One region of the Pseudoalteromonas sp. SG41-1 genome, then DNA from elsewhere that is predicted to be linked to it. Evidence: predicted binding sites of a transcription regulator. Region 1 holds the regulator's gene; the other holds the start of a gene.

Region 1 (15,616 bases):
TCACGTAGACGGTTTTTATCATCCGCAGCTATGTATTCACAGATTGAAACAGCTAACTGATCATCCGCTTTAACTGGCGCGCTAAAAGCAACAGAACCAGAAATAACAGCTGCAGCAATAACGAGTGTTGATAATTTAATCATTTTATACCCTTGTGTAATACTTTATAACTACCTTAGTTGTTTAATATTGTATCAACCTATAAGCTTAACCGCAATAATGTTACTTAACTTTATCCAATGTGACGAATTTATAACCATAAATGTTTTTATCGTCAGGTTGATTATACAGCTCTTCTACAACTTGCCAGTTTGCTGATTGTTCATAATCAGGGAACTGAGTATCCCCTGCAACATCAAGGTCAATAAACGTTAAATAAAGTGTATCGGCACTTTTTAAAAATTGTTGATATACATTCCCGCCACCAATCACCATTACTTCATCAGACTCACACAGCAATGAAATTGCGGCTTCAGGAGATGTTACTACATCAACCCCAACTGCAGTATAGTCTGTATTTCGGCTAATAACGATGTTGCGTCGACCAGGTAAAGGGCGACCAATTGACTCAAATGTTTTACGTCCCATGATCACGGGCTTATTCATTGTAACCGCTTTAAAATGCTGTAAATCAGCAGGTAAATGCCATGGCATATCATTATCTTGGCCAATCACTCTATTTTTAGCCATAGCTGCAATCATTGAAATTTTCACATTAAAACCCAATACTTTTTTATTATAAAAAGAAAAAGGAGCACCAGCTCCTTTTAAAATATTTTACTTTAGTCTAACGCTCATAGACAACTTCAACGTCATAATCGTCATCATCCCAACTATCCCAGTCGTCGTCATCATTCTTCTTAGTGGCATCTTTATGATAAGTATCCCATTTGAATTCAACTTCTTCATCTTCAACTGGTACAAACTTTTCTTTTGGCATGCTATCAAGTAGCGTCATGATGTTATGAATTAATGGCTGAGTATTTAGCTTATTAATTGCAGAAATATGATAAATATTTTCAGTCTCGCCTAACTCTTCAGCGATTTGCTCACATAGCTCCTGAGCTTCATCTTCAGGCAATAAGTCTATTTTATTAAAGACTAACCAACGTGGTTTTTCAGCCAGCTTCGGGCTGTACTGATGCAACTCATTAATGATCGCAAATGCATTATCTACTGGGTTTGAACCATCGGCAGGCATAACATCGATAATATGCAGTAATACACGGCAACGCTCTAAATGTTTCAAGAAGCGAATACCCAAGCCAGCGCCATCAGAGGCACCTTCAATTAACCCTGGGATATCTGCAATAACAAATGATTTATTTGCTTCTGGACGTACCACACCTAAATTTGGAATCAGCGTAGTAAATGGGTAATCAGCTACTTTTGGTTTCGCTGCCGATACACTACGAATAAAAGTAGACTTACCTGCATTTGGCAAACCTAATAAACCAACATCAGCTAATAATAATAGCTCTAGTTTAAGGTTACGTACTTCACCCGGTGTGCCTAATGTTTTTTGACGAGGCGCTCGGTTAGTACTTGATTTAAAACGCGCATTCCCCAAGCCGTGGAAACCGCCTTTTGCAACCAAAATTCTTTGACCATGTTGAGTTAAATCACCAAGACCTTCTTGGGTATCAACATCCATGATCCGAGTACCTACAGGCACCATCACATATAAGTCATCAGCCTTTTTACCGGTACAGTTACGACTGCGGCCATTAGTACCACGTTCAGCTCTATGAAAACGCTCAAACTGATAATCGATTAGGGTATTTAAGTTTTCATCAGCTTGTAGATAAACACTACCACCATCTCCACCGTCACCGCCGTCTGGTCCACCATCTGGGACATATTTTTCACGACGGAAAGATACGATGCCGCTGCCACCGTCTCCAGCTTCTGCGCGAATTTCTACTTCATCTACAAACTTCATGATTACTCACTTTAGGGATTGGCTTGTTAATTTCACTATTATATACCTAAGCCAAGCTGATTGCAGGCTTGGCTTAGGTATATATTTATTTTCAAAACAAAAAACCCCGCAAAGGCGGGGTTTTTTAAGAACCGATTCTGATTACTCAGATACGATGCTTACGTATTTACGGTTTAAAGGACCTTTTTGTTCAAACTGAACTTTACCATCTGCTTTTGCGAAGATAGTGTGGTCTTTACCGATACCTACGTTTGTGCCAGCATGGAATTTAGTTCCACGTTGACGAACAATGATGCTACCCGCTAGAACTGATTCGCCACCAAAACGCTTAACACCAAGGCGTTTGCTTTCTGAATCGCGACCGTTACGAGTACTACCAGCTGCTTTTTTATGTGCCATTTCTAAGTACCTCTAATTAAGCGCTAATGCCAGTGATTTTAACTTCTGTGAACCATTGACGATGGCCCATTTGCTTACGAGAATGCTTACGGCGTCTAAATTTAACAACCTTAATCTTCTCACCGCGACCATGTGAAACAACCTCAGCTGTTATTTTACCACCGTTTACGAACGGTACACCGATCTCGATTTTCTCACCATCAGCAACTAAAAGTACTGAATCAAATTCAACTGCTGCACCAGTCTCAACGTCTAATTTCTCAAGACGAATTGTTTGACCTTCAGTCACACGGTGCTGTTTACCACCACTTTGGAAAACCGCGTACATAATTAACTCCGTCTGTGCGCCCTCAAATCGACGCAACTAAAATATTATTCAATAGGGCGCGAAGTTTACGCTAATGTGCAAAAACTAGCAAGCCTGTTTTATTAATTAAATGAATAAAAAATAGCTGCATTGAAGGCGATTCAATATTTTCACCTATTTTATATTAAATTGGCATTATGCCAAGCCTTTTTAGCGTTTCATGACAAATAAATTACACCACGAACAAACACGCACTAAGAATAAAAAACAACCATGTTGAATTAACGTAAATTTTCTCAAATAAAAAAGTTATCTTTCCAAATTAAGGCTAAATTAAGCTGCTTAACCGTGTTTTTTCAGCGAATCGTCACAAACTGTCGAGCAAAGCTGTTTTTTGTTGTACAATCAGCCCCGTATACCCATTAAAATTGGCTCGGAGATCAATGGATATAAAAGCTATCCAGGCGTTAATCGAAAACGATATGAATGACGTCAATCAACTAATTTACGCGCAAATGCGCTCTGATGTAGCATTAGTCAATCAACTAGGCTTATATATAGTAAACAGCGGCGGCAAGCGTGTTCGCCCTATGTTGGCTATTTTAGCGGCTAAAGCACTTGGCTATGAAGGCAAAGATCATGTTACTTTAGCAACTATTGTTGAATTTATTCACACAGCTACATTACTGCATGATGATGTCGTTGATGAATCAAATTTACGCAGAGGAACACCGACAGCAAATGCTGAGTTTGGTAATGCAGCCAGCGTACTTGTTGGTGACTTTATCTACACCCGCTCATTTCAGCTGATGGTTGGTATTGGTAAAATGCAAGTTATGCAAATACTCGCTGATGCAACCAACGTGATTGCGGAAGGTGAAGTGCTGCAATTAATGAACTGTAACGACCCTGATACCACCGAAGATAGCTACATGCAGGTAATTTATTCTAAAACAGCTAAATTATTTGAAGCTGCAACAGGCCTTGCTGCGATTATTACCGAAAAAGACGACTCTACGCTGCAAGCGCTTAATCTTTATGGTATGCATTTAGGAACCGCTTTTCAATTGGTGGATGACGTACTTGATTACAATGCTGATGCTGAGCAGTTAGGTAAAAACATCGGTGATGATCTGGCCGAAGGCAAACCTACCCTGCCACTACTTTATGCTATGCGCCACGGTAATGCTGAGCAAGTACAGTTGATCCGTGATGCCATTGAGCACAGTAATGGTATGGACCACTTAGAAGCTATTCTAAGTGCCCTCAATGAAACCAAAGCACTTGAGTTTACGATGAATAAAGCCAACGAAGAAGCTGATAAAGCGATTGCGTGTTTATCTGTATTAGATGAATCACCGTATAAAGAAGCACTCGTTAGCTTGGCTCGTATTGCCGTTGATCGTAATCACTAATAAACACCTAATGTATAAAAATCCTTCGAGCATAAAAAAGCCTGCAAATGCAGGCTTTTTTGTATCAATCGACTTAGCAATTAAGCGTTGATGAAATCAACACCTTCTTGGATGTCTTTTTTCAGCGTATCAAGCATGTCGTTTTTAGCTTGCTCTTCAAATGCGCTTAGTTCACCGTAAGAAAGAATTTCTTCTACGCCGTTTTTACCTAAACGTACTGGGTGTGCAAAGTATGCAGCATCGCCATTTTCAACAGCAACGTAAGCGTAATCTACAACGTCTTCACCTTGTAAGCCTTTAACTAAAGACATACAAAAACGTGCAGCAGCAGCGCCCATTGATAATGTTGCAGAACCACCGCCCGCTTTTGCATTTACTACTTCAGTACCTGCATTTTGGATACGTGGAGTAAGTGCAGCAACTTCTTCATCAGTGAAAGTAACGCCTTCAACTTGAGATAGTAACGGAAGGATTGTTGTGCCTGAGTGACCACCAATTACTGGTACTTTCACAGTTGCAACGTCAACACCTTTAAGCTCAGCTACAAATGCTTCTGAACGGATCACATCAAGAGTGGTAATACCGAAAACACGTTTCGCGTCGTAAGTACCTGCTTTTTTGAATACTTCCGCAACAATTGGCACAGTGCCATTTACTGGGTTAGTGATAATACCCACTAATGCTTTTGGACAGTTAACAACAATACCTTCTGCTAATGTTTTGATAATACCAGCATTAACATTAAATAAATCAGCGCGGTCCATACCAGGCTTACGTGGCATACCAGCAGGGATAAGAACGATATCACAACCAGTTAACGCTTGATCTAGTGCATCAACACCAAAGCCTGCAACTTTAACGTCAGTTGGGATATGAGAAAGATCAACAGCAACACCAGGAACAACTGGAGCAACATCATAAAGTGATAATTCAGAACCAGCTGGTAAGCCTGTTTTTAATAATAAAGACAACGCTTGGCCGATACCGCCAGCAGCACCTAATACAGCAACTTTCATTGGAATTCTCCGTAATTTGAGGTAGGAAATATTTGTGGCTCTAAAGATAATGAAATTAACGACTAAAGACAAATTTATCCTGCTTATTTCACATATAATTTAGACCATAGTTGTAAACTTGCTGGTTTACAGCACTAAAATCCATCGCAAAAGCAAACAACTACTGCATAAGTATGCAACATTGTGTACAATTAGCGCATCACTTATGAATAAGAACCTATAATATGCAACCACAAGATAAACAAGAAGCATTAGTAAAGGCCTTTAAGGCACTTTTAAAAGAAGAAAACTTTGGTTCACAAGGTGAGATTGTTGACGCCCTAAAAGAGCAAGGCTTTGATAATATTAGTCAAAGTAAGGTGTCGCGGATGTTAAGCAAGTTTGGCGCGGTACGCACTCGTAATGCCAAACAAGAAATGGTCTATTGTTTGCCTGCTGAAATGGGCGTACCTACAGCGAAAAGCCCATTACGTCAGTTAGTGATTGATATAATGCATAACGAAATGATGATCATTATTCGAACCAGCCCAGGAGCTGCACAATTAATTGCTCGACTATTAGATTCATTAGGTAAAGCAGATGGCGTACTAGGTACCATTGCTGGTGACGATACTATTTTTATCGCTCCAGCTAAAGTATCTGAAATTGATGTAACTCTTGAACGTGTGCGTATTTTATTTGATACGGTATAAATCTACCGATTCAAACTTTTTACAGCTGCTTTAAAAAGTTAATTGATGGGGCAAAAAATGCAGAACCCATATCGGCTTGAGTAAAATCAAGCCAATGATCGTAGCAATCGGCATCACCTAATCGACTTCGTAATACTTGCTCAAATGCATTTCCCTGTGCTGCATAACTAATCGCTAATATACCCTGTTCGTAAACGTCACCATAAGGCATGTTTTGATTTAATTGCAGTGGTTGCCCTTGCTCATCTTTTAACTCAGTGCGTACAGCATGACTATTCTCAGTCGCAGGCATAATCAAGGTATTATCTAAGCGAGTGCGTCCCATTATTTGCTCTTGCTCACTCAGAGGTAAATTTTGCCACACACTTAAGTCATGCTTATAGCGCTGTATATGTACGTAACTGCCTTGATCTTCAAAATGGTTGGGTTTATTGATTAACGCTGTGATGCGCTTTTGGCGACCATGAGGAGTGTCACCACCGAGTATAAAACCATTAAAATCGCGACCATCTAAAAATCGAAAGTTTCGCACTTGCTCAACTAATTCAACATCGGGGGCAAATAACTTAAGAATTTGCAAAGCAAATAAATGGTTTACATCTTCCCTATCGGAACGAATTTGGACAAATAAATCAAAAGGCTGAGCCCCCATAATATGATCATTATGAGGAATATTAGGAAAGCTCTGTAATTCACTAGGCAGAAATTCAGGCAGAATGTGCGGCCAATACTGTGCCCCCACTGCAACTAGGCTGGAGAGCATCGATTCAGAAAACTGATCTGAAAACTCATCTTGGATAGCGCTAACGTATTTTAACTTTTTGCGTAATGACTCATCGTGGCCATCAAATACATTAAAAAACAAATGTAAACCGTGCAAGTTTGCCTCAGCACAAATTCCAGATTGCGCTTGCGCCATGGTATTTCCTTAACTCAAAATCTCATACACGGCGTTTTTAATGAAATTAAAAATACTAAAGCACTTAATCTGCGAAAAAGTTAACCGTGTGTGGTGTTATTTTTATTGTCACCTGTTCATTTGCTAAAAATGAGTGGCCCAACTGAGCAGCAACTTCAATTTCTTGTCCATCAACCATAACCTTATACACAAAATGCGAACCAACAAAACGACTGTTTAAAATAGTCACCGTATTTGCACTACAGCCTTGTGATTGAAAAGGTATTAACTCAAGATGGTGTGGGCGAACATAAAGTTTCCCAACTTGCTTAACATGACGATGCGTAACTAATGACTCAACACATCCGAAAGCAGTATGATATTCAGTTGCTGTTAATACTTCTGCGTCTAAGTATATGCCCTGACCAAGAAATTCTGCAACTACCTTTGAGCTTGGAGCACTAAATAGCTGCTCAGACGTACCTTGTTGAGCAATTTTCCCACAGTGCATTACCGCTAATGTATCAGCAAACGCAAATGCCTCTTCTTTTGAATGAGTAACAAATACAGCTGATACTTGCTGGGTTTTAATAATACGACGAATATCTGCAATTAACTCAAACCGTACTTGCGTATCAATATTGGAAAACGGTTCATCTAATAACAATAAACTAGGTTTATAAGCCAGTGCCCTAGCAATTGCCACTCGCTGCTGCTGACCCCCAGATAACTGATGCGGGAAACGTTCTGCACAATTAATTAAATGCACTAACTCAAGCATTTCAGCAACGCGCTTTAACTTATCCGCTTTTGTCATATTGGTTAAGCCAAAGGCAATATTATCAGCCACAGTTAAATGTGGAAATAGCGCATAATCTTGAAACATCATGCCAATATTTCGATACTCTGGCGCTAAAAAAGTATGCTCATCACTGACTAACTTACTATCAATAAATACTTTTCCTTGCTTTGCTTCAATCAGCCCAGCAATAGCTTTTAATGTGGTGGTTTTTCCACAGCCACTAGCACCGAGTAAACACACTATTTCATCTTGTGCGACAGTTAAATCTAAGTGCTCAATCACGGATGTGCCGTTGTATTGATACGATAAATTTTCTAATACTAAACTGCTCATTAACTGCGTTGCTCCATCGAGCGATTAATAAAGTATAAAGGAATTAACCCCACCAAAACAATTGCTAACGCTGAAATAGACGCCAGCTCTAACTGCTCATCACTGACATACTGAAACACATGAGTCGCTAAGGTTTCAAAATTAAATGGCCTTAATAACAATGCGGTAGGTAATTCTTTCATGCATTCAATGAATACCAACAATCCTGCGGTTAAAATACCACGACGTAATAACGGGATATGTACTTTGCGTAGAGTTTGGCCTTGGCTTTTCCCCATTGATTGACTCGCCATATCAAGCGATGGGCTTATCCGCATAAAACTAGCTTCAATTGCACCATGAGCTATAGCGTAAAAGCGCACCACATATGCAAATATAATTGCAAACAAAGTACCGCTCAATAATAGCCCCGGTGTAATACCTATTGGCTCTAACCAAGTATTTAATTTATCGTCTAACAAGGTCAATGGTAACAACACTGCAATAGCGAGTACTGTTCCAGGTAACGCATAACCTGTACTGGCTAATCGCCCAGGTACAAGTGGATATTGCTGCTTAGCAATGCGCTGATAAAATACCACTAACAGACTCAAAATAATGGTGATAATGCTCACGATGGCCGCGACTTTAAAGCTTTGCCATGCATAGAGAAAAAATACGCTTTTCCATGCTTGTCCGAAATATGAAATGGCATAACCCATTAACACAGCGACAGGTAATATAAAGGCAAAAAATAACACTGCAATACAAAAGATAGTTGCCAGCCATGCACTTTTGCCCGTTAAGTTATATAGCGCATCACTGTTGACGCTTGGTTGGCGCTCAAATACAGCTTGATTACGACGACTAAAACGCTCCATCGTTAACGCTAAAAACAATATAAGTAACATAATACCTGAAATTTTAGCCGCAGCTGTTAACGAATAATACCCTAACCAAGTATCATAAACCGCTGTGGTTAAAGTACTTACCGCAAAATAATTAACGGTTGCAAAGTCAGCCATTGCTTCCATACTGATCAGCGTCAGTCCAGCCACAATCGCCCCTCGAGCAAGTGGTAAACTAACTTTGAAAAAGCTCTGCTTAGGTGATAATCCCATCAACTGACTCGCCTGCACCAATTTAAATGACTGTTCGCGTAATGCAGTTTTAAAAATCAAATACAAATAAGGATAAAGCACTAAGGCAATCATAATAATCGCACCAGATAAAGTACGAATATCAAAAAACCAATAATCATTAGGTGATTGCCAACCAAACCATTCGCGTAACCCTATTTGCACCGGACCGGCATAATCAAACAGATCAGTGTAAACGTAAGCAATAATATAGGTCGGCATCGCAAGGGGCAGCATAAGCGCCCACTCAAACTGTTTACGGCCGGGAAAATCACAATAAGCGGTTAACCAGCCAAGCGGAAGGGCAATAATACAACTGACAACGCCAACACCCAAAATAAGTAACAGTGTATTGCGGGTATAATCCCATAGCACGGTATCCCAGAGGTGGCTAAATACGTCAGAATCGCCTTGTAGTGATTCGAACAATAAAAAACACAATGGGGTTATCAACACTATGCCAATAACCCACGCGAATAACTGCCATCGCGACAGTGAAAATTTTAAACTCATTAAAGGTCGAACTTCACCTCATCAATTAGCTTAAGTGCTAAAGGACGATATTTGCTAATTTCATCAAGCGCTAAGCTATCTTCCTTAAAGCTACCCCATGATGCTACTAAGCTTGATAATTCAACGCCCAGCCTTACTGGATATTCCATATTGACCGAAGCGTACATATTTTGCGCCTTATTGTCGGTCATAAACTCGATTAGTTTCAAGGCATTTTCAGGATTTTTAGCGTACTTGGTCATAACTACACCAGATACGTTAATATGTGAGCCTCTGTTATCTTGATTCGGAAAGTTAATATGTACGGCATCAGCCCATGGTTTTTGCTCGGGATCTTCCATCATCTTACCAAAGTAATAACTATTACCGATCGCTAAATCACATAAGCCTTCTTTTACTGCCTTTACTTGCCCGCGGTCATTACCTTGAGGTTTACGAACTAAATTTGCTTTCACACCTTCAAGCCATTTTTTAGTTTCTGCTTCACCATGGTGTGCAATCATTGAAGCGACCAAGCCTAAATTATATGGGTGCTTACCCGAACGGGTGCAAATTTTGCCTTTGTATTTAGGATCGGCTAATTCTTCATAGCTTAAATGCGCTAATGCACCTATGCGCTCTTTTGATGAATAAACGTTACGCACCCGCTTAGTTAATGCAACCCATTGTCCTTCAACATCACGAAACTTAGCCGGTACATTACTATTAACGGTTTCACTATTAATTGTTTGGGTTAAATCTAATTCATCTAGCTGCACTAAATCACTAAAATTAGAGGTTAAGACTAAATCAGCTTGGCTATGCTTTCCTTCACGCTTAACACGCTCTATTAATCCTTTTTTAGCAAACACCACATTTGTTTTAATGCCTGTTTGCTTAGTAAAATCATCTAATATTGGCTGAATTAAAAACGGTTGTCGAAAAGAGTAAATATTTACTGCTTCATCTGCAAACACAGGGGTTGTTAACACTAAGCCAACTAAAGCTGCTAATGTCTTTTTCATAAATCGCTTCCAACTAAATAATAACTATTATCATGTAATGATAACTTGCTCCTTGAAAAAGTGCACTTATTAAATCTTAATCAATGATGACCATGCCCATAATGGAAATCACTTGTGCGATATATCTCACGGTTATGACAGCTATTGAGTATAAAACATCATAAAAAAAGTCTAAAAACAAACTAACCACATGAAATATAATAACTATTATAAAATTTCAAAATAATGACTGTATTTTCGTTACTGTTTTTAGCCTATTTTGTTTGCAGATACTCTCTATACTTACTTCATCGGTTAAGCAGTGACGCTTAAATGAGTAAACGGACAAGGAATGATTACTCATAAACCTCGAATTAAAGGTTACGTTAGGAAAAAATGGATTCACGGACAGGCTCAGGATGAGTAGCACTAAGGATAGAAAATACACGGACAGCGTCAAGATGATGCGAAAAGGAATAACAACAGGGCTCGCAAGAGAGTTGTTAGACAGGATGTTATAAAAGCGGACAGATGGACAGGCCCTAAAGGGTATCACAATGGAACTGTTAACTAAGGGATAGCATCAGGACGATGCGTAAAGGACCGGTAATAGAGATTACCAAAAAGGATCAAAAGGAAGCACATAGGACAGAGGCACGGATAGCCTATATCACGCAGAACGAATAAGTAACAGTGTGATCACATGGATTAGTAAAGTTTAGGAGTTGATTAAGTTCAATTGCAGGATGCAGAAAATTAGAAGATTCCGCAAGCGCGACTAGCAATAGTTCGCGCTTTTCTTTTGCCCAAAAATACCCTCTGCTTAACGACTACTTGTCAATTAACTCGCTCATTAATACTCTCGCGTCTAATCTAATACTTTATTGATTGTGTATAAGCGATGACTTCTCTAAAATAGCGCGCTCATAAATCATTGAGGTCGGCCGTGTTAATTAACTACAATCCTCCATTAGATCCGTATTTAACCATTTTATTTCAAGATGATGATTTACTGATCGTCAACAAGCCCAGTGAACTTTTGACTGTGCCGGGAAAAGATCCTAAACACGCCGATTGTTTGATAGCTCGCGTTAACCGTGTTTTTCCTACGGCAAAAGTAGTTCACCGCTTAGATATGGCAACCTCTGGAATTATTTGTTTAGCAATGCATAAAGCGGCTCATCGTCATTTAAGTATGCAGTTTCAAGAACGCCAAACTGCAAAGCGCTATATTGCACGAGTGTACGGTAAATTAGAGCCATTAACGGGATCAGTCAATTTGCCACTGATCTGTGATTGGCCAAACCGCCCTAAGCAAATGGTTGATCATGACAAGGGGAAGCCCTCTTTAACTCATTACACTGTACTGGAGCATGAGTTGCACGCCACTCGTGTGGAACTTACCCCTATTACCGGACGCTCACATCAATTACGTGTGCATATGTTGTCATTGGGGCACCCTATTTTAGGCGATAGGCTCTATGCTCACCCTGATGCCCTGGCTGCTGCCCCCCGCTTGCAATTGCACGCACAAATGCTACAGCTCACTCACCCGGGAACAGCACAAATTATGACTTTTGAAGCTGAGCCAGAGTTTTAATTACGAGCTTAAAATCACACTAAACTTTTTGCTGTACACGCCGATAACAACTTATTGATTCATCGTGGTGGTTTATATGGCTATCGGCAAACAGTTTAAAGTATGGCAATTAATTAGTTTGGTTTACGCGACTTTCTTGGCCATGCAAGCCCAAGCAGCCGACTTTATTGCACCCACACCATGGTCAACAATCAGCAGTAATGATTTATCACGCCTAATGCCGCAAGATGAACTAAAACCGCTACTTGCTGGTGATACTGAGTTTTTAAGTTTATATCGCCAACACATGAGTGCCCAGCAGCGCGGTGTGGTGTTGATTATCCCTGATTGGCAACACTTACCTACCAATAACAACGGGCTCAACTTTTTACGTACGCAACTTAACGATTTAGGCTATGCCACAATTGCTATGACGGTACCCGATATTGATTGGCAAGCAGCGCCACCTGCGGATGCAAGTGAAACAACTGAACCTGCAGCGGCTAAGCAAACTACAAGTTCAGACAATGGCGAACCATCAGCTGACACAGCCACTCCTATTGTACATGTTGATGCTATCGCTCATATAAGCAATGCAATAATAGATAATTATAAACTCAACTTAATTGCACGCTTTAATGCGTTGTATCAAAGTGCATTGGATGAAGATGGGAAAATTGTTGTTATTGCACAAGGTGCCTCTGCTGGAGTATTGCTCGAACACTATGGCGAATATCCAAATACCAACATAGATGCATTTGTCAGCCTTAGCAGTTATTTACCAAACAGTAAACGTAACCAACAACTTAACGCGATTATATCGACTATTAGCCCGCCGTTATTGGATATTTACTACAACATAGATAACCCAGACTTACTGCTGAGTGTGGCGGATAGAAAACGCTGGGTTAAACGTCACAGTAAATATGATTACCGCCAACGTGAGCTGTTTGGTTTGCGCTCTGAGCCTGAGCAACATGAGCGCTTGACCAAAGAAGTAGACGGGTTTTTACGCCGCCTTTTTTAAATATTCGTAAGCGGCTTGAATATCTTGGCTTTTCTTGACTGCCAGTTCCATCATATGTTTAGGTAAACCTTGAGAAACTAATTTATCAGGATGGTGCTGCGCCATTAATTTACGGTACGCTACTTTTACTTCTCGTTCACTCGCCTCATTATTTAACCCCAGCAAAGCCAGAGCTTGAGTACGGCTCATGCCACTATTTGGCGGTACATGATGCCCTGAGCCTTCACGATAACTACTGCTTTGCCCTTGTTGACGTTGTTGCTGCTGTTGATAGCGTTGTTGTTGCTGACGAAATGAAAATTCAGCTTGGTAACGTTTAAGTACAAATGCAAAGTGAGTTTTAGAGATCCCTAATAACTTACTTACCTCTTGGAGTAGCTCCTTTTCTTGCGCAGCTAACACCCCATCAGAAAACGCCATTTGGATTTGAATTTCTAAAAACAGTTGTAATAAATCATGGCGACGAGCAAAACGCTCTTTAAAATCGAAAACAGTTTCTTTTAATGAAAAATCAGCGTCTTTTCCCGCTTTAAATGCATCTTGTGCCTCTTTGCGATCATCACCAGTGAGTCCCATTTCATCCATAAATAAACTGGCAGCACGGATGTGGGTTTCGCTTACGCGGCCATTTGACTTAGCAATGTGCCCCATTACTCCAAAACAGCTGGTAAAAAATAACGCTTGGCGCTGATTAATATCATCATCGCCTTTAAATAAGCTTGAAAAGCCGCCGGCTTTATCAAAGTTCTGCTTTAAACTCTTGTCAAACATATGGCCCAGGTATAAGCCTATAAATAAGCCTATAATACGCCCAAACATAAAGCCAAAGCAGGCACCTAAAATTTTACCCCACATGAGGCGCTCCTATTATATGTGAATTACTTAATGAGTTTTTTGTTGCTCTATCAACAACTCATTCAATTGAGCTAATCGTTCTGGAGTTCCGATATCGTCCCAGTTACCTATGTACAGCTCCGTAGAGACAACATGCTCAGCCAATTTACTTTTTAATAATGGCCCTAAGCGATGAGTACCCGCTGTAATTCCTGCAAAAAATTGCTGATGAAAGCGACTAATACCAGAAAATGTATACTTGGGGCTATCTGCGCTTAGATGACGCAACGTAAAGTCACCATTTGGGTTGTGGGCTGGATTTTCAACCAACACAATATGTGCCTCGCCCGCATCTAAGTGAATATGCAGTAATGAACTAACATCATAGTCGGTAAATATATCGCCATTAATAACAATAAATTGCTCACCAAGCAAAGGTAAGGCTTGAATAATACCACCTGCAGTTTCTAATCCCTGCTCAGGCTCTTGGCTATACTCAATATGTACACCAAGCCGGCTACCATCGCCAAAGTAAGCACGGATCTTATCTCCTTGCCAAGCAAGGTTAATAATAAAATCAGTGATCCCTGCTGTTTTTAGTCGCTCAATATGATGCTCGATTAATGGTTTTCCTTGCACCTTTAACATAGGTTTAGGTAATTCTGCGGTAAGTGGCATCATTCGCTGACCGCGACCCGCGGCTAAAATCATCGCTTTCATTATTTAGTTGGCACTTTATTAAGTGCGACTAAGGTAGCAGGAATAATCTTACTGCTGATCCATTTACCCAGCTCCACCAACGATGAATGATCTTGCGCCACATCACTAATGTAGCGCAGTGTCGGTAATACATTATCCATATAACCGAGTTTACCATCGCGTAAATTTAACCGGCAAAAAATACCCGCCGCTTTTAAATGGCGTTGAATACCGGTTAAATCAAACCATTGTTTAAAGGTTGCAAAGCTGATGTTACTGAGCAAGCCCTGTTGCTCAAACTCAGCAAATGCATGCTCAAGTAAGTATTCAAGTTCATCGTGAGGAAGTTTAAAATAACAATCACGCAGTAACGATACCAGGTCATAGCATACCGGGCCTTGCACGGCATCTTGATAGTCAATAATTGCCCATTGCTGTTCACTGTGCATAATATTACGGCTATGAAAATCACGGTGTACGGTGACGCTAGGTTGCGCGAGTATATTTTCAATTAATAACTCACAGCTCGTTTGCCATAAAGTACGTTCTGCAGCAGTAACTTCTAGCTCTAAAAATCCCTCTACCAACCATTCTAAAAAAATACTTAGTTCTAATTCTAAAAATGCCCGATCAAAATCTTTCATGTGCTCAACAGGCGGCATTTTTGCCCATTGTGCACTAAGTTTTATAAGGTGTTTATAGTGATTAATACGTTCTTTATCATCTAGCATATCAGCAAGATGTGTGTTGCCTAAATCGCTTAATAAGAAGAACCCTTGCTTTTCATCAGCATGTAATATTTTTGGTAGTTTGAAACCATGCTCAGAAAAAACTTTGTTGAGTTCTATATAAGGAGTGTTATCGAGCTTAGCTGGATCTGAGTCCATAACTATATAGCTATCTTGACCGCGATTTAGACGGAAATAACGACGAAAGCTGGCGTCTCCGGTGATCGCAGCTAGCTGGTATACTTCATCTTCGAAGTGCGGATTTAAAAACTGCTGTAAACTTTTATAACGATTCATTTTACAAGATATCTATTTTTCACTAAGTCAATTA
Region 2 (15,616 bases), on a different contig from region 1:
AAAATAAGCTTGCCGATGTGTGGTTCGGTTAGCTGTGATATAGCGTTTGGCGGTGCATACTACGCATTTGTTGATGCAGATACTCTTAATTTAAGCTTAGCACCTGACAATCATGGACATATAATTAGCCTTGGGAAAGCCATTAAACAGCAAGTGACTAATCAATATCAGCCAACGCACCCAACCGATCAGGCACTGGGTTTTTTATATGGGGTTATTTTTTACTCCAATAGCCAGTTATCACAAATTAACCACTTTAGCCGTCATGTGTGTGTATTTGCCGAAGGTGAACTTGATCGAAGCCCTACAGGCACGGGCGTAAGCGCTCGTGCTGCATTAGCTTTTGCCAAAGGCGAATTAGCGGTAGGACAAAGTGTAAATATTGAGAGCATTTTAGGCTCAGCATTTAATGTAATGGTTAAGCAAACATGTGAGGTTAAAGCACGGTCTGCGATTATTCCTCGTGTTACGGGTACAGCCTTTGTGACGGGTAAACATACCTTTTTAATTGATCCAACAGATCCCCTAAAACAAGGATTTATTTTTCGATGAATAATCATTTTTTAGTACGCCAACAATTACTAAAACAACGTATGGCAGAGCAAAACTTAACGGCGTTATTAGTGTTAGGGCATGAGAATATTCGCTACTTGAGCGGGTTTAGTGGTAATGCCGCGTATGCAATTGTGACGCAAGCTAGCTGCATACTTATTACTGATTATCGTTACTTTGAGCGCGCACAATCTGAGTGCCAAGGGTTTGAAGTGATCAGCCGCGACCGTGATAGCGAAAGTTTAGGCTGTTGTATTAACCGTTTTTTACCTGCTAACAGCCATTTAGGTTTTGATGCGGCATTTATTAATGTGGCATTGTGGCAGCAAATTGCTAGTGATTTGAGTGGTCACACATTAATGCCAATTCAAGGAGTAATTGAACGTCAGCGCATGATCAAAAATGACTGGGAAGTAGCACAAATAAAAGCTGCGGCTGCGATTGCGGATGAAGCACTTGCACACACTATTCCATATTTTAAAGTAGGTGTAAGCGAACGTGATTTAGCCTTAGAGCTAGAGTTTAGAATGCAAAAATTAGGCTCTGAAGGAATGTCGTTTGCAACGATTTTAATGTTCGCAGAGCGTACCTCGCTGCCCCATGGTAGCCCCAGTGATAGAACACTTAAAGAAGGCGACTTTATTACCCTAGACTTTGGCGCTGTTGTTAATGGCTATCGCTCAGACATGACACGTAGTTATGTATTAGGTAAAGCGTCAAGCAAACAAGTTCAAATTTACAATGCAGTTGCGACTGCACAACAAGCTGCTATTAATTTAATTAAGCCAGGGGTTGATTGCATTGATTTACAAAATGCATCACAACAAGTATTGGATGGCTCTGGTTTTGGAAAATGGGCAGGACAAGGGCTTGGCCACGGCTTAGGGCTATTTTTACACGAGCAGCCGTTTATCAATAGCAACGTTAAGCACGTATTAGAAGTGGGCAATGTGATCACCATAGAGCCAGGTATTTATATCTCTGAATATGGAGGGGTGCGTTTAGAGGAGGACATCTTGATCACCAACACGGGTTATGAAATTTTAACTCACGCACCTAAACCATTCGAACTGGAGTTATAAAATGCAAGTTATTGATAAAAAACACATTGATAACGCCCTTGATTTTGACTCGTTAATCACTGCTATGCAGCAAGGTTTTGCCCTCGATTTTACTATGCCAAAGCGTAACGTCTATGAGTTAGATAGCAACAGCGGTAGCCGGGATGCGTTTGCTGTGTTACCTGCATGGAATGAACAAGTGATTGGCGTAAAAGCATTTACTTATTTTCCTAATAATGGCGAGGCGGGCTTTGATTCTTTGTATTCTAAAATAATGTTGTTTTCGCGCGAGCACGGCGAACCGTTGGCACTGGTAGATGGCACGAGTATTACTTTATGGCGTACGGCAAGCGTATCGGCGCTTGCGAGTCGTTATTTATCCCGAGAGAATAGTAATCATTTAGTATTTTTTGGCAGTGGTAACTTAGCCGAGTATATGGTGCGTGCGCATTTGGCTGTTCGTAATTTTAAACGAGTAACGCTGGTGGCGCGTAATCATTTAAAAGTAGTCGCCCTGCAAAGTTGTTTAGAGCAGTTATATCCTGATGTTGAGTTTGTCATTGGGCAAAGTACGCAAGAAGTAATTTACAGTGCTGACGTGATCAGCTGCGCGACCGGCTCTCAAGTGCCATTATTTGATGGCAACTGGTTAAAATCAGGCACGCATGTTGACCTAATCGGTAATCATCAGAGTGACCATCGCGAATGCGACACCGCCACAATTACTCGTAGCCGCGTTTATGTTGATAGTAAAACCAATGTATTAGGAGAAGCAGGTGAATTATTAATACCAATAAGTGAAGGTGTATTTTGCGAGCAAAGCGTATGTGCTGAATTAGCTGATTTAGCGAAGGTAAATACCGTAGCCCGTTTTAACGAAACGGATATAACGGTATTTAAATCAGTTGGTACAGCACTGAGTGACTTGATTGCTGCAAATCAAGTTTATCAATCTCTACAGAACTAATAGATAATTTGTGGTGAGTTTTTAATGTGTGTGCTGTGTGTCTGTTTTAGTTTTATAAGGTAAGTGAAAGATGAATACTGTGCTATTGATATTGGGTGTGTGTTTTATTTTTGCAGGGTTACTGCCTCTTTTTAGGTGGTTAAAGTGTAAAATAAGCAAACATCACTGGCGCGTGTGTGTGATTGATAACATCACTAATGCGGTTAATACTCGTATTGGTGCTCATGAACTATTGCCGTCACAGTCAATGTTAGTTAGCTTTAGATTTAACAATCATTTGTATAGCGTATTGGTCAGTCACGACAACACCCTGCTCACACGATTCAAACAAGGCGAGCCTTGCAGTGTATTGGTTGATAAAAATAACCCGCAAAAGGTTTATAACAACTCACAACTATGGCAAAGCTATGCATTAGTTTGGTTGGTTAGCGGTCTAAGTTTGTGCGTGGGGAGCTATTTTTTAACGTGAGGTAAACGAGCATGCTTGGTATGCAACTCACTTATATTGTTTAGTTTTTAGTTATAAAAAAAGGGGGCCAGCCCCTTGTTAAATAGTATGTTATTTAGGTTGGAAGGTTGAGTAACTATTTATTAGGTTGCGATAATCTGGAATGTGGTTTGAGAATAGAGTCCCCAGTCCTTCCACATCATTGCGCCAGTCTCTATGTAATTCGCAAGCTGCGCCAAACCAGGTCATAAGTTGTGCGCCAGCAGCTGACATGCGATCCCAAGCTGCATCACGAGTCATTACATTAAAGGTGCCTGAAGCATCAGTGATCACGAATACATCAAAACCCTCTGCTAAAGCGGATAAAGCTGGGAATGCAACGCATACTTCAGTTACTACTCCAGCAATAATGATTTGTTTTTTTCCTGTAGCTTTAATAGCGGCAACAAACTCTTCATTATCCCATGCGTTAATTTGTCCAGGCCGAGCAATGTAGGGCGAATCTGGAAACATTTCTTTTAACTCAGGTACTAGCGGGCCGTTGGGGCCTTCTTCAAAGCTGGTGGTTAAGATTGTTGGCATCGCAAAGTATTTTGCACAGTCTGCCAATGCGAGTAAGTTAAAAGACATCCACTACTTTTAAAAATTAAAATGACACCTAACTTCAATACAGTTACAAGAGTTTTTATGTGTCTAATGATATTAAAAAACTCTTCTCAGAATAGTAAATGTTCATTTTTGGGCGAGTATAGCAAATAACTGGCAGCATAAGCTTCAGCCTTGAGCTGATAAAAAGTAAAAAGTTGTTTTATATGGTATTACGCTAATAGTTTTTCGCAATTTTTGAGGTTACTTCGTCGTTTAAAGTGTTGGTGTTCACAATATCGGTCAATTGCATCTGGTTTACCAACTGCACCATGAAAGACTTTAGTAAACCTACTGGTGATTTTTAGCCAGTTTTCAGGGCATATGTTTAGTTGCTCTAGTAGCGGTGGCAAAGAATGATCTATATAACCTGTTTTATCTGTTTTTATGCAGCGCCCTGTTTTATCAACAAGGTTTAGGTAAGAGTTCAGTTCAAAAGGCAAACCATTTACAGTGTGTTTTGTCGTTAAACCTGCAAAGCGAAATAAGGACCTAGGTTGTTTGGCATTTTGTGCTGCTGCAATACGTTTTTTAATACTTGTATAATTTGAGTTTTCAGGTGATGAAGCGGTTCCAGCACGGATTGGGTTTAGATCGACATAGGCCATACAAGCCACTAGTGCTGACTCATCAAGTAAAGCTTGAGATTTAAAGCGTCCCTCCCAAAATCTACCTTTACAATTATCTTCTTTATTAGCTTTGCGAGCAATGTACTCATTAAGTGATCGCATAAACCAGCTAATGTCCATTAGCCTTGAACGATATTCTCCAATGCTAGACTTTGCTAATTGCAGTTCGACAGTAGAGAGCACCTCATTTTTCACAAAGCGTTGAGTTAATAAAGTACCTTTAAATGCTTTGTGCCAGCGTAAAGCAATGGCTTTATCATTTAGGCGGTTAGCTTTATTATTATCTACATGAAGGATGATATGTGTATGATTACTCATCACAGCATAGGCGCATACATCAATACAAAATATTGAAGCGAGCATTATAATTTTATCTTCAACCCATTCTCTGCGGTGCTCATACGATTGGCCCGTATGCTTGTCTATGCCACATAAATAAGCTTTTCTTACGCAACGAGATATACAGTGATAGTAGCGAGTATCACTTAGGCTAATTTGTCTTTTTCGAGCGATTGCCATAAAACCTCCAATGTTGTGTTTCTATAAAAATACTAGTCACTTTATATAGGACTGCAACTTTATGATGGGTTTGAATTGGAATCAGTTGTTGAATTTAGATTTAAATGGGTGTCATGTAAGTTTATATAGGATTGTAACTTTATGATGGGTTTGAATTGGAATAAGTTGCTGAATTTAGATTTAAGTGGGTGTCATATAAGTTGGTGTCATATAAGTTTTTACTTTATATAGGACTGCAACTTTATAATGGGATTGAATTGGAATCAGTTGCTGAATTTAGATTTAAGTGGGTGTCATGTAAGTTTTTTATCATTATGCGACTTGTAATAAGGTGTAATGTTTTATTTCATGTCGACGTTTACGCTTATAGGGCTGTTAATCCTAGCAGCGTAAACGTCACAGGAACTCGACAATGATTACTTCAAAACTTTTATTTGTGGTTTTACTTGGTACGGCATCGATTGCGCATGCTGGTACGCAGTACACAACACAACCTGCAAGCAATATTACGACAACATCGGCGCAGTTAAATGGTTATTCGGCATCTACTATTGGCTTAAGTGGTGAAATAATTGATTATGGTGAAACCACAAACTATGGCTTTAGTGTTTTAGTCACACCCGCAGGAGTTAATGGCCCTGTGAGTGCGCAAGTAGCTAATTTAGATTGTGGAACGCAGTATCATTTTCGGTTTCATGGTGATCCAAAACCGCCCAGATCAACACTGCAAGGTGAAGATCTCACTTTTACCACGCTACCATGTAACCCCACTATATTAAACAATATCTCCCTAGAAACAGGTGGCCAATATTACGTTGTGGCTGAGAATAATGGGGGGGATACAGTGAATGCAAATCGTCTTGCAATTGGTCCATGGGAGCAATTTAATTTAATAGATATTAATGGCGGTGATTTGCTAAGTGGTGATGAAATACATATCCAAACAACATCAGGATACTATTTTGTGGCAGAGCAAGGTGGTGGGGCTGCACTTAATGCAAACCGAACTGCGGCATCAATATGGGAAACGTTCACTATAGAATTACCAAATAACCCTGGTGCATTAATTCAAAATGGTGACAACATCGCGCTTAAATCGATTAATGGTTATTACGTACAAGCGGTCAATAATGGTGGTTTTGGAACCAATGTTCTGCCTACAGTTATAGGTTGTAATGCAATGTATCCTTGCTCATTAGAAATGTTTAAAATAATATTTTAAGTATGGGTCGCAATTACCAAAACAGTCTATTGTAAGGTAGTTGCGACTTTCAATATAATACGTTGCACTTGCTGCTGAGGTTTACTCCATAGCGCAGTGTTAACAACCGTATCAAAGTATGATATTTAATTATTCAAAGTATATATGACACTCTTAACAATCATTTTCAAAGCTCAGCTGCACTATTTAACGAGGTTTTTTAGCATAGGGTAGACGCGTTATAGCGTGTGTTTTGTGATAACTATCTAAGCCGCTAATGGTGACGGTGTTGATTGACTCTAAATCGATAAAACCATCCTCTAAAATTGCTGAGTCTTCAACATGTAAGTCTATAATCTCACCGATTACTAACTCAGTGCCATTTACGGCAAGGTGTTGATGCTCAACAAATTTAACAGCATACTTTAAACGGCTTTGAGCAACAAACGGAGCCGAAAAATTAGCCAGATACTCGGTTGTAAGGCCTGTAGCATCAAATTCAGATTCATTTTTATCGTAACGGGCAGAAGTCTGGTGAGCTTGTTCCACAATCTCGCTATTCACTTGGTTAATAGTGTAAACACCGGTTGCTAAAATATTCTCGAAAGTATGACGAGGTACACTATGTGGGCGCATAATCATACCTACAAGCGGTGGATGCGCGCCAAGGTGAATAACCGAACTTACAATTGCTAAGTTGGTGTTGCCTGCACTATCTTGAGTACCAATTAAGTTGGCACTTTTAAAACCAGATAGTGAGTTTATTAAATGCGTACGGTAGTGTTTATCTAACTGACTAATGGCGTCTGTTGTAAAGTGCATGGTTTATCCTTACCAGTGTATGTGCTCACCTTGCCAATCAATGTAGGCGGGTTGACCTACCTCAGTGAGCTGTTCAGGTTGTTGTAAAAGAGTATAAAGTTGTGATGCTACAAACTCAGGTGTAAAGAGCTTACCTGCGGGTACATTTTTTTGAAACGGCTTAGATAAATTAGTATCTGTTGTGCCCGGATGAAAAAGAATTAAACGTGTTTGTTTTGCGCGTCGTTGCAGTTCAATAGCTGCTGTTTTGAATAACATATTAAGTGCTGCTTTTGAGGCGCGGTAGCTGTACCAGCCGCCTAAGTTATTGTCTGTAATACTACCTACTCGCGCACTTAAGGCCGTTATGGTACAAGGTGTTTTGTGGCTAAGTAGCGGCGCGATTGCTTGCAGGCACAAAATAGGAGTCAATGTATTGGTGTTGAGTAAGGTATTGAAATAATGCTCATCGATATCGTCGAGTTTTTTTTCAGGCATAGATTGCGCATAATGTAGCTGGCCGTTAAAAATAACTACCTGAGTTGGGTATATTGCGCGCTCTTTAAGTAAGTTTGTTAATTCACTTAAGCGTGCTTTGGAATAGTCACAAACAAACTGCTCAACAACAATACCGACAGCGGATGTGTCAATAGAGCTGCGACTTACACAAAAAACCATAGCCTGTGGATCGTGTTTGGCAATTTCTTTTAGATACGCATTTGCAATTTCACTACTTGCACCGAAAATAATATAAGCGTTAGTCATTATTTTATCCCACAACTTGATTGACAGAAAATGCGTGTGATCTGTCTGCGGTACTTAGCAAACAGGCGATAACTTAAATCGGCAATAAAGCGTATTATGGGTAATTGTAGCAGCTTTAGCCATGAATGACGGCCAACCGTTTGCCATGCTTCAAATGTGACATCTAATCCGTAAATCATTTCACCGTTATCACGCTGGCCATGCAAAAACGCCATGGCATCGTGGCGTTTTATGTTTTTAAAGCGCTGCTCAAAATCATCTTTATTTATATCTTCGAGTATTATTTTGTTGTGTGTGTCAGCACGCTTAAGTGAATCCATTTCTTTAACACAAAGCGGGCAATTACCATCGTAAAAAATAATCATAGTTACTCAAAATTCATCGATTCATTATGTCTTGTTACGAAATAGAATAAGCCTTGGATCTGTTAAATTATCCATTTGGATGATATTAATAGAGTCTTACAAATATAAAGGTAAGCAAAGTGTCGATTTTTTACCGCATTTTACACTCCACACTTAAAAATTGAACACGGCTTATTATTAGTACCTTTATGGTATAAACATCAACAATGGAGTATCAGGAATGAGTGAACAATATGCCGCCTTGCGTGGGAACGTTAATTTATTGGGGCAATTATTAGGCCAAACAATCAAAGACGCCCAAGGACAAGCGATTTTAGATAAAGTAGAAGAAATTCGAGCTTTAGCTAAGTCATCCCGCACAGGAAACGAGCAAGACCGCCATACCTTAATTAATGTTCTGCATGCTTTAACCGATGAAGAGTTACTGCCAGTGGCACGTGCTTTTAATCACTTTTTGAATCTAGCCAATGTTGCAGAGCAGTTTCATACTATTTCTCGTTTTAATGACGTGGGTTTTTGTCAGCTAAGCCCGTTAACACAAACTTTAAAAGCATTAGCTAGCCACGCACAGCAGGGTAAAATAAATCCCAATGAAATCGCAGAAAGTTTAGCTAAACTGCATATCAATTTAGTTTTAACTGCACACCCAACTGAAGTAACTCGCCGTACAATTATTAACAAACACGTTGAATTAAGTGATTGTTTAGCAGCTCTTGAGCGTACCGATAACCTGCCTTATGAGCGTGAAAATATATTAAACCGTATCGCACAGTTGATCAGCCAAGCATGGCATACAGACGACATCCGTCGTTCACGTCCAACCCCAATTGATGAAGCAAAATGGGGTTTTGCAGTTATCGAAAATAGCCTATGGCATGCCGTTCCGCGTTTTTTACGAGACTTTAATAAAGAAGTAAAAGAGCACCTTGATTTAGAGTTACCAAACGATTACAGCCCCGTTGAATTTACCTCATGGATGGGGGGCGATCGCGATGGCAATCCATTTGTAACAGCATTAGTGACGCAGCAAGTGCTGGATCATGGGCGCTGGATGGCACTGGATTTATACAGTCGCGATATCGACACTTTAAGCACTGAGCTTTCTATGTCACAAGCCAGTGATGAGCTAGTCGAGCTCGCTGGACAAGATTTTGAACCGTATCGTGCGGTATTAAAAGTACTCAAAGCGCAAGTGAGTGAAACCGTTGCTCATCTTGGCGCTAAAATTATGAATAAGCGCACCGATGCACAAGACATCGTCACTGACATTGAGCAGTTAAAGCAGCCGCTTGAGGCATGCTACCGTTCGTTGCTTAAGAGTAACATTGCGGTGGTAGCCAATGGCTTATTATTAGATGTGTTACGTCGTATTAATAGCTTTGGTATTCGTTTAGCTAAACTAGATGTGCGCCAAGACTCATCACGCCACAGTCAGGTATTTTCAGAGCTCACTCGTTATTTAGGTTTAGGTGATTACGAACAATGGCAAGAAGAAGATAAGCAGGCATTTTTATTAGCCGAGCTTAACTCTCGTCGCCCGCTTATTCCTAAACATTGGCAACCAAGCGCTGATGTAAAAGAAGTCCTCGACACCTTTGATGTAATCGCCAAGCAAGATGCGTCGACGTTTGGTTTATATATTATTTCAATGGCACGCACAGCCTCTGATGTATTAGCAGTACAACTGCTATTAAAAGAAAGTGGTTGTAGTTTTAAACTGCCTGTTGCGCCATTATTTGAAACCTTAGATGACTTAAATGCAGGCAGCGATGTTATTACTCAATTGCTAGATAATAACTGGTATCGAGGCCAAGCTGAGGGCATACAGAATGTTATGATAGGTTACTCAGATTCAGCCAAAGATGCTGGGATGATGGCTGCCGGGTGGGCGCAATACGAGGCAATGGATAAGCTTGTACAATTGGCAGAGCAACGCGGTATTGAGCTGATATTATTCCATGGCCGTGGTGGTACTGTTGGCCGTGGTGGCGCACCTGCTGCGCAAGCCTTGCGTTCACAGCCACCAGGTTCACTCAAAGGTGGCCTGCGTGTTACCGAACAAGGGGAGATGATCCGCTTTAAGTTTGGCCTACCTAATGTGGCGCTGGAAAGTCTAAACATCTATGCAGGTGCTGTGCTTGAAAGTAATTTGTTACCACCACCAGAGCCAAAAGATGAATGGCGTGATGTAATGGCGTTGATCAGTGAAAAGTCATGTGAGCATTACCGTAATGTAGTGCGTTTTGATGAAGACTTTGTGCCGTACTTTAGAATGGCAACACCAGAGCAGGAACTATCAAAATTACCGCTTGGTTCGCGTCCAGCAAAGCGTAATCCCAATGGTGGTGTTGAAAGCCTGCGAGCTATTCCGTGGATTTTTGCTTGGAGTCAAAATCGCTTAATGCTACCAGCATGGCTTGGGGCACTAACTGGTTTACAAGCTGCACTTGAAAAACACGGCATAGACACCCTTAATGAGATGAGTCAACGCTGGCCGTTTTTCAGAGCCCGTCTAGAAATGCTTGAAATGGTATTCAGTAAAGCGGACTGTTGGTTAAGTGCGCATTACGACGACGCTTTAGTTGAAGAGCAATATAAACCACTAGGTGAAAAACTGCGTAAAGAGCTCAAGCAGGCTATTTCACTGGTACAATCGTTAAGTCCACAGCAAAGTTTGCTTGCCGATCAACCTTGGATAAAAGAGTCTATTGGTTTGCGCAACCCGTATACGGATCCATTGAATGTGCTTCAAGTTGAGTTGTTAAAACGTTCGCGCGAAGCGGCAGAAGGCAGCTCTGGTGACATTGATAACGCGTTAATGATTACTATGACTGGGATTGCCGCAGGTATGCGTAATACCGGTTGATTATCCAATAATTAAGTGTGGACTTCTTTGCTGTGTTTAGCAGCGAGAGGTCCATTAATTAGTTAATTGAGCACTAACAGTGCGCTGTGCTGGTAAGGTTCGGCGCATATATTACCAAGTAAGTTATATTTATCCGCATTAAACATCTTATTTAATCTTAGTTCAGCTTAGATGTATTGAATACAGTTACTTCCTATCGTTAAGCTGTTTCAGGTTATAACTTAGTTACAACAAGGTATTTTTTGGTATCATTTTAGCAAAAAAAACCATCCTTTATTCTGTATTAACGCTCTGGTCAGACCTGATTTGCTACTAGATATTGACTGTCTGTTTTTTTTATCTAGAATGTCGGCTGTTTTGCCATAATGGTAAGTGTATTAATAATTGAGTAGTAATATGTCGAATGTGTCTACTTGCATCACGTATGATGCATCTACGTCATTAATAATGATGACGCTAAGAGGGACGGCAAGTGCACAGGATGTGATGAACTTTTATCAAATCGCGCAGCAGTACGTATCTATTTACGGCAGTAATAAGTTACTCGTTGATGTGTCTGAATTAACGCATAAATTTCCGGCAAGTGAACTGCTGACTATTATGCCAGCAGTATCTCAGTGGTTAGCTAGTTGCTTTATTGCTCGCGTCGTTAGTTTTGATGGTTTTATGCACGATTTGTTTTTGCAAAAAGCACAGCGCTTTGATATAAAAGCAGAAAATTTTGATTGTTTTAACAGCGCGAAAAATTGGTTAGTAAATCAACCTAGCATTTAAGCGTTGAACCTTCTAAACTAGTTAGCCATTAAATCATAAAACTAGTCTATGTCTTCATTAACGCCTACAGTAAGTACTCAAACTAGCTGCGTTTTTAGCTTCAGTGAAAAACAACAGCAGCAGTTATATCTTCACGTAAAACAGCACAAGGGTATTTTAAATACCGCTGATATCACAGCTTTGTGCGCGCAATATAAGCAACCTGTCGAGGTTATACTGCGTGCCTGTTTACCTATTGCTGCAAAATTTGCAGTTGTGCCTATTTCACATTTTTTTGTTGGGGCAATTGTAGTTGGCTACGATAAACACGGTGAGCAACATTTTTATTTTGGGGCTAACGTTGAATTTGTACAACAAGCATTAAGCTTAGTGGTTCATGCTGAGCAATCGGCAATTAATAACGCTTGGCTCAATGGCGCGAAAAAAATAGCTAAAATTGCTATCAGTGATGCGCCATGTGGTTATTGTCGTCAATTTATGAATGAGTTGGCTGATGCGCAGAGCTTTGATATTTTATTACCGCAGCAGCAATTCAAGCTGGCTGATTTACTCCCTCACTCATTTGGTCCGCAAGATTTAGGTAATTCTTATAGCTTGTTTAACCCCGCTCCACAACAGCATGAATTTGTTGTAACTGATGAACTGGATAAAACGTTGTTAAGTTATGCGTTGGCTGCATATGTACCTTACTCTGAAAATTACAGCGCAGTGAAAATTAGTACTTTCGAAAATGGTAATTTTTATGGTTGTTATGCGGAGAATGCCGCGTATAGCCCGAGCTTATCACCACTGCAAAGTGCGGTGAGTCAATTGCATTTAGCCGGTTTGGCAATGACTAAAGATGTTGTCAAAGGGATTGAGTTACTACAAACGCAGGGTAAGGGAAATCAGTTGAGTGTCAGTCAAGCAGTACTGGCAAGTTACACTGATTTGCCAGTACTACAAAGTATTAGTTTAAATATTAAGCCAACAGCAGTTTAGCGGCTTCGAGTACCACGGCGACTGATTTTTTCTCAATCTCGCCGTGATCTACATTGGGGATTTCTTGGCGAGTACGATTAACCAACACACCAGCTACACAGGCTGCTTTTAGCCCCAGTGCTGCACACATTGTAAATAAGGTTGCTGATTCCATTTCATAGTTCATCACGCCCAGCTTTTGCCATTCTTCACAGCTACCTTGAAATGCTTTTGGTACATAACCCGAGTAAGTGTCGTAACGTTCTTGACCTGGGTAAAAAGTATCGCTTGATGCAGTAATACCAATATGAAAATCAATGCCTAAATTACCGCACGCATTTACCATCGCTTGAGTGGCGAAAAAGTCAGACACCGCAGGGTAGTTCAATGGCGCAAAATGTTGGCTCGCACCATCTAAACGCACAGATGCTTGGCTGATTAAAATATCACCTTCATTAATATGAGGTTGAATAGCGCCAGTTGTGCCAATTCGTAAGAATGTTTCAACTCCCAATTGCGCCAGCTCTTCTACTGCAATGGAGGTTGAAGGACCACCAATACCGGTTGAGCAAATAACCACAGAGCTACCGTTAAGTTGACCTAAGTAAGCATGAAATTCTCGGGTTTGGACGAGGCAAGTTGGGTTTTCGAGAAAAGTTGAAATACGTGCTGCACGATCTGGATCGCCCGGTACAATTGCAAGTTTTGCACCGTGTAGATCGTCGCGGGTGAGTCCTAAGTGAAATACCTTTTCCATAGCGGGGCCTTATTTATAACTTTTGTTCTAACGTCAGTTAATAACGCTAATTTATAAAGAGTTGTTGTCAATTTAGCATAATTACTACAATGCATTGCCTTGTACAGGACGGATGTCCGTTATCAAATTTATTCATCCTCTTTGAATATTCAAGCAACTGACTTTAATTTGTGTCATCGCCGGTAGTTGACTTGTATTCATAGACACTATATCAATCCTACTAGGCACTCTATTTTAGTTTATACGTTGTTGGACGAATAAGTATAACCAATTGTTATTATAGAGATTTATATAGTTATTTAAAATGTAGCTAAAGCGGCGAGAGTAATAAAATTGCGAGTGAAAATCGGCGCGTGAATCTTTTATTAATTTTATTTTCAACAACGCTCTTTTGCATAACTACGCAAAAGCACACAGTAAGGAATTGCAATGAGCACACAATGGCACACATTTAAAAGTAAAGTTGAGCACTGTTTATGTCCGCCGGGCGATGGCGTTTTTACGGTTAATACTGCAAAAGAACGTAAAGCGGCGCTGCGTATGAAACTGTATGGACAAGAAGATAATGTCGATACGCTATGGCGTGCATCACTCGATACACTTAGTCAAAGTGAGCATAAAGCGGTGACTTTAGGCATTAGCTCTGACTGTGGTGGTGGCATTTTACGCGGCGCCAACTGGGGGCCGTTGTTTTTACGTTCAGCATTGATTGATCAGCAGCCTCAGGCAAAGTCGTTTGATTTAGGTGATGTAAGGGTTATTCCACATTTATTGCATGATAAATATTTAAACGACGCGACTATCAGTAATTGCCAACAGGCATTATATGATAATCCAAGCAGTGAGTATTATGTCAGCCCGTTGTCTATCACTGAAGATGTATGCGATAGCTTTTATGCAACGTTTACTGATAAAGGCATTTTTGGTATTGGTGGTGATCATTCAATTAGTTACCCGTTAACTAAAGCGTATTTGAAGGCAAAGCGTGCGCAAGGTAAACGCACTGCGATTATTCACTTTGATGCGCATACCGATTTACTCGTTGAGCGTTTAGGTATCGATTTATGTTTTGGCTCGTGGTGCACGCATATTTTAGAGTTTTTACCTGCACCACATCATCTGATCCAATTTGGTATTCGTTCAAGCGGTAAGCCAAAAGAACACTGGGAATCTACCTTTGGCGTTAAACAACATTGGGCCCATGAGATCATCGAACGAGGCGCGCCGGCAATTGCCGCAGAAGTAATTGCTCAGCTTAAAGCTGATAATGTTGATGAACTCTACGTCAGCTTTGATATTGACGCCCTCGATGAAGAGTTTGCATCAGCAACAGGCACACCCGAAGGGAACGGTTTAACGCCGCAGCATGCTTTGGATATCTTAGTTGCTTTGGCTGATGAATTTCCGATCACTGGCGCTGATATGATGGAAATTGCCCCATTTACTGACAGTTCACTGATTGGTCAATCGAGTTCAGATACAACGCTTAGAGAAGGTGCAAAAATTTCAGCATTTTTAATTAATGCCATGAACCGCGCATAGTCAATAACAGTTAATATAAGCAGCATGCTGAGGCATGCTGCTTTTTTAATTCACAAATCAGCTATTTGCCGTTATATTTAATTTACATCAAGAGAGGCTTAAAATAATAATCGGTGGGGTAAGAGTGGCTAAGTGGTGTTATTTTTTATTAATAATCTTAAGTAGTCAAACTGTAGCTAAATTAAACATAGTTACAGAAAACTTTCCGCCTGCTCAATATATTGATGAAAATGAACAGCTTGTTGGCTATATCGCTGATAAAGTTCAAATGGTGTTAGCTTCTTCAACACTCGATTATACAATTTCAGTGCATAGTTGGAGTACTGCATTTAATATGGTACTGCGCGATCCGCAAACGTGCATTTTTTCTATGGCGCGCTCAACTTCTCGTGAAAAGCAATTTATTTGGATTGCAGAATTAGCACAGTTGAACACTTATCTTTATGCTTTGAATTCGAAAAGCATCGTTATCGATTCCCTAGAGCAAGCAAAGCAATACCGAATTGCGGTATTAAAAGATAATTACAGCCATCACTTTTTATTATCACAGGGCTTTGAAGAAGGTGTAAATCTAATGCTGATGAATAGTTTTGATAATATTTTTAAAATAGTTCAAAGCCGTCAAAGCACTATCGATATCGTCGTATTACCTGAACAACGCGTTAAATTTGAACAGTCTAAAAGGCAGGTTACTGACAAGTTAACACCAATTTTAAGACTCAAGATCACGCAACCAGCACTGTATTTTGCTTGTAACAAAGCGC

What was found. The regulator ArgR, encoded in region 1, controls arginine synthesis, uptake and breakdown. The targets are predictions, from matches to a motif close to ANTGAATANNTATTCANT.
Positions count from the first base shown of each region.
Region 2: the regulator ArgR is predicted to act here: its motif matches at 13,701-13,718, upstream of H5203_RS02015 (arginase family protein).

Region 1 is NZ_JACJFL010000016.1:22,893-38,508, forward strand. Features, by position in the region: gene H5203_RS11055 (DUF3718 domain-containing protein) at 1-143, opposite strand, end outside; gene folA (type 3 dihydrofolate reductase) at 223-714, opposite strand; gene cgtA (Obg family GTPase CgtA) at 788-1,942, opposite strand; gene rpmA (50S ribosomal protein L27) at 2,084-2,341, opposite strand; gene rplU (50S ribosomal protein L21) at 2,358-2,669, opposite strand; gene ispB (octaprenyl diphosphate synthase) at 3,092-4,063, shown strand; gene mdh (malate dehydrogenase) at 4,144-5,079, opposite strand; gene argR (transcriptional regulator ArgR) at 5,304-5,771, shown strand; gene H5203_RS11095 (Dyp-type peroxidase) at 5,791-6,690, opposite strand; gene H5203_RS11100 (ABC transporter ATP-binding protein) at 6,755-7,804, opposite strand; gene H5203_RS11105 (iron ABC transporter permease) at 7,804-9,435, opposite strand; gene H5203_RS11110 (Fe(3+) ABC transporter substrate-binding protein) at 9,435-10,439, opposite strand; gene rluA (bifunctional tRNA pseudouridine(32) synthase/23S rRNA pseudouridine(746) synthase RluA) at 11,365-12,018, shown strand; gene H5203_RS11120 (DUF3530 family protein) at 12,095-13,024, shown strand; gene djlA (co-chaperone DjlA) at 13,007-13,879, opposite strand; gene murU (N-acetylmuramate alpha-1-phosphate uridylyltransferase MurU) at 13,907-14,578, opposite strand; gene H5203_RS11135 (aminoglycoside phosphotransferase family protein) at 14,578-15,582, opposite strand.
Region 2 is NZ_JACJFL010000002.1:79,148-94,763, forward strand. Features, by position in the region: gene H5203_RS01945 (proline racemase family protein) at 1-552, shown strand, start outside; gene H5203_RS01950 (Xaa-Pro peptidase family protein) at 549-1,634, shown strand; gene H5203_RS01955 (ornithine cyclodeaminase family protein) at 1,636-2,580, shown strand; gene H5203_RS01960 (hypothetical protein) at 2,651-3,049, shown strand; partial or broken gene ycaC (isochorismate family cysteine hydrolase YcaC) at 3,140-3,649, opposite strand; gene H5203_RS01970 (transposase) at 3,847-4,821, opposite strand; gene H5203_RS01975 (peptidase S8) at 5,234-6,043, shown strand; gene H5203_RS01980 (flavin reductase family protein) at 6,230-6,844, opposite strand; gene H5203_RS01985 (SDR family NAD(P)-dependent oxidoreductase) at 6,854-7,588, opposite strand; gene H5203_RS01990 (thiol-disulfide oxidoreductase DCC family protein) at 7,588-7,953, opposite strand; gene ppc (phosphoenolpyruvate carboxylase) at 8,174-10,819, shown strand; gene H5203_RS02000 (hypothetical protein) at 11,216-11,593, shown strand; gene cdd (cytidine deaminase) at 11,642-12,574, shown strand; gene udp (uridine phosphorylase) at 12,555-13,310, opposite strand; gene H5203_RS02015 (arginase family protein) at 13,740-14,852, shown strand; gene H5203_RS02020 (ABC transporter substrate-binding protein) at 14,977-15,616, shown strand, end outside.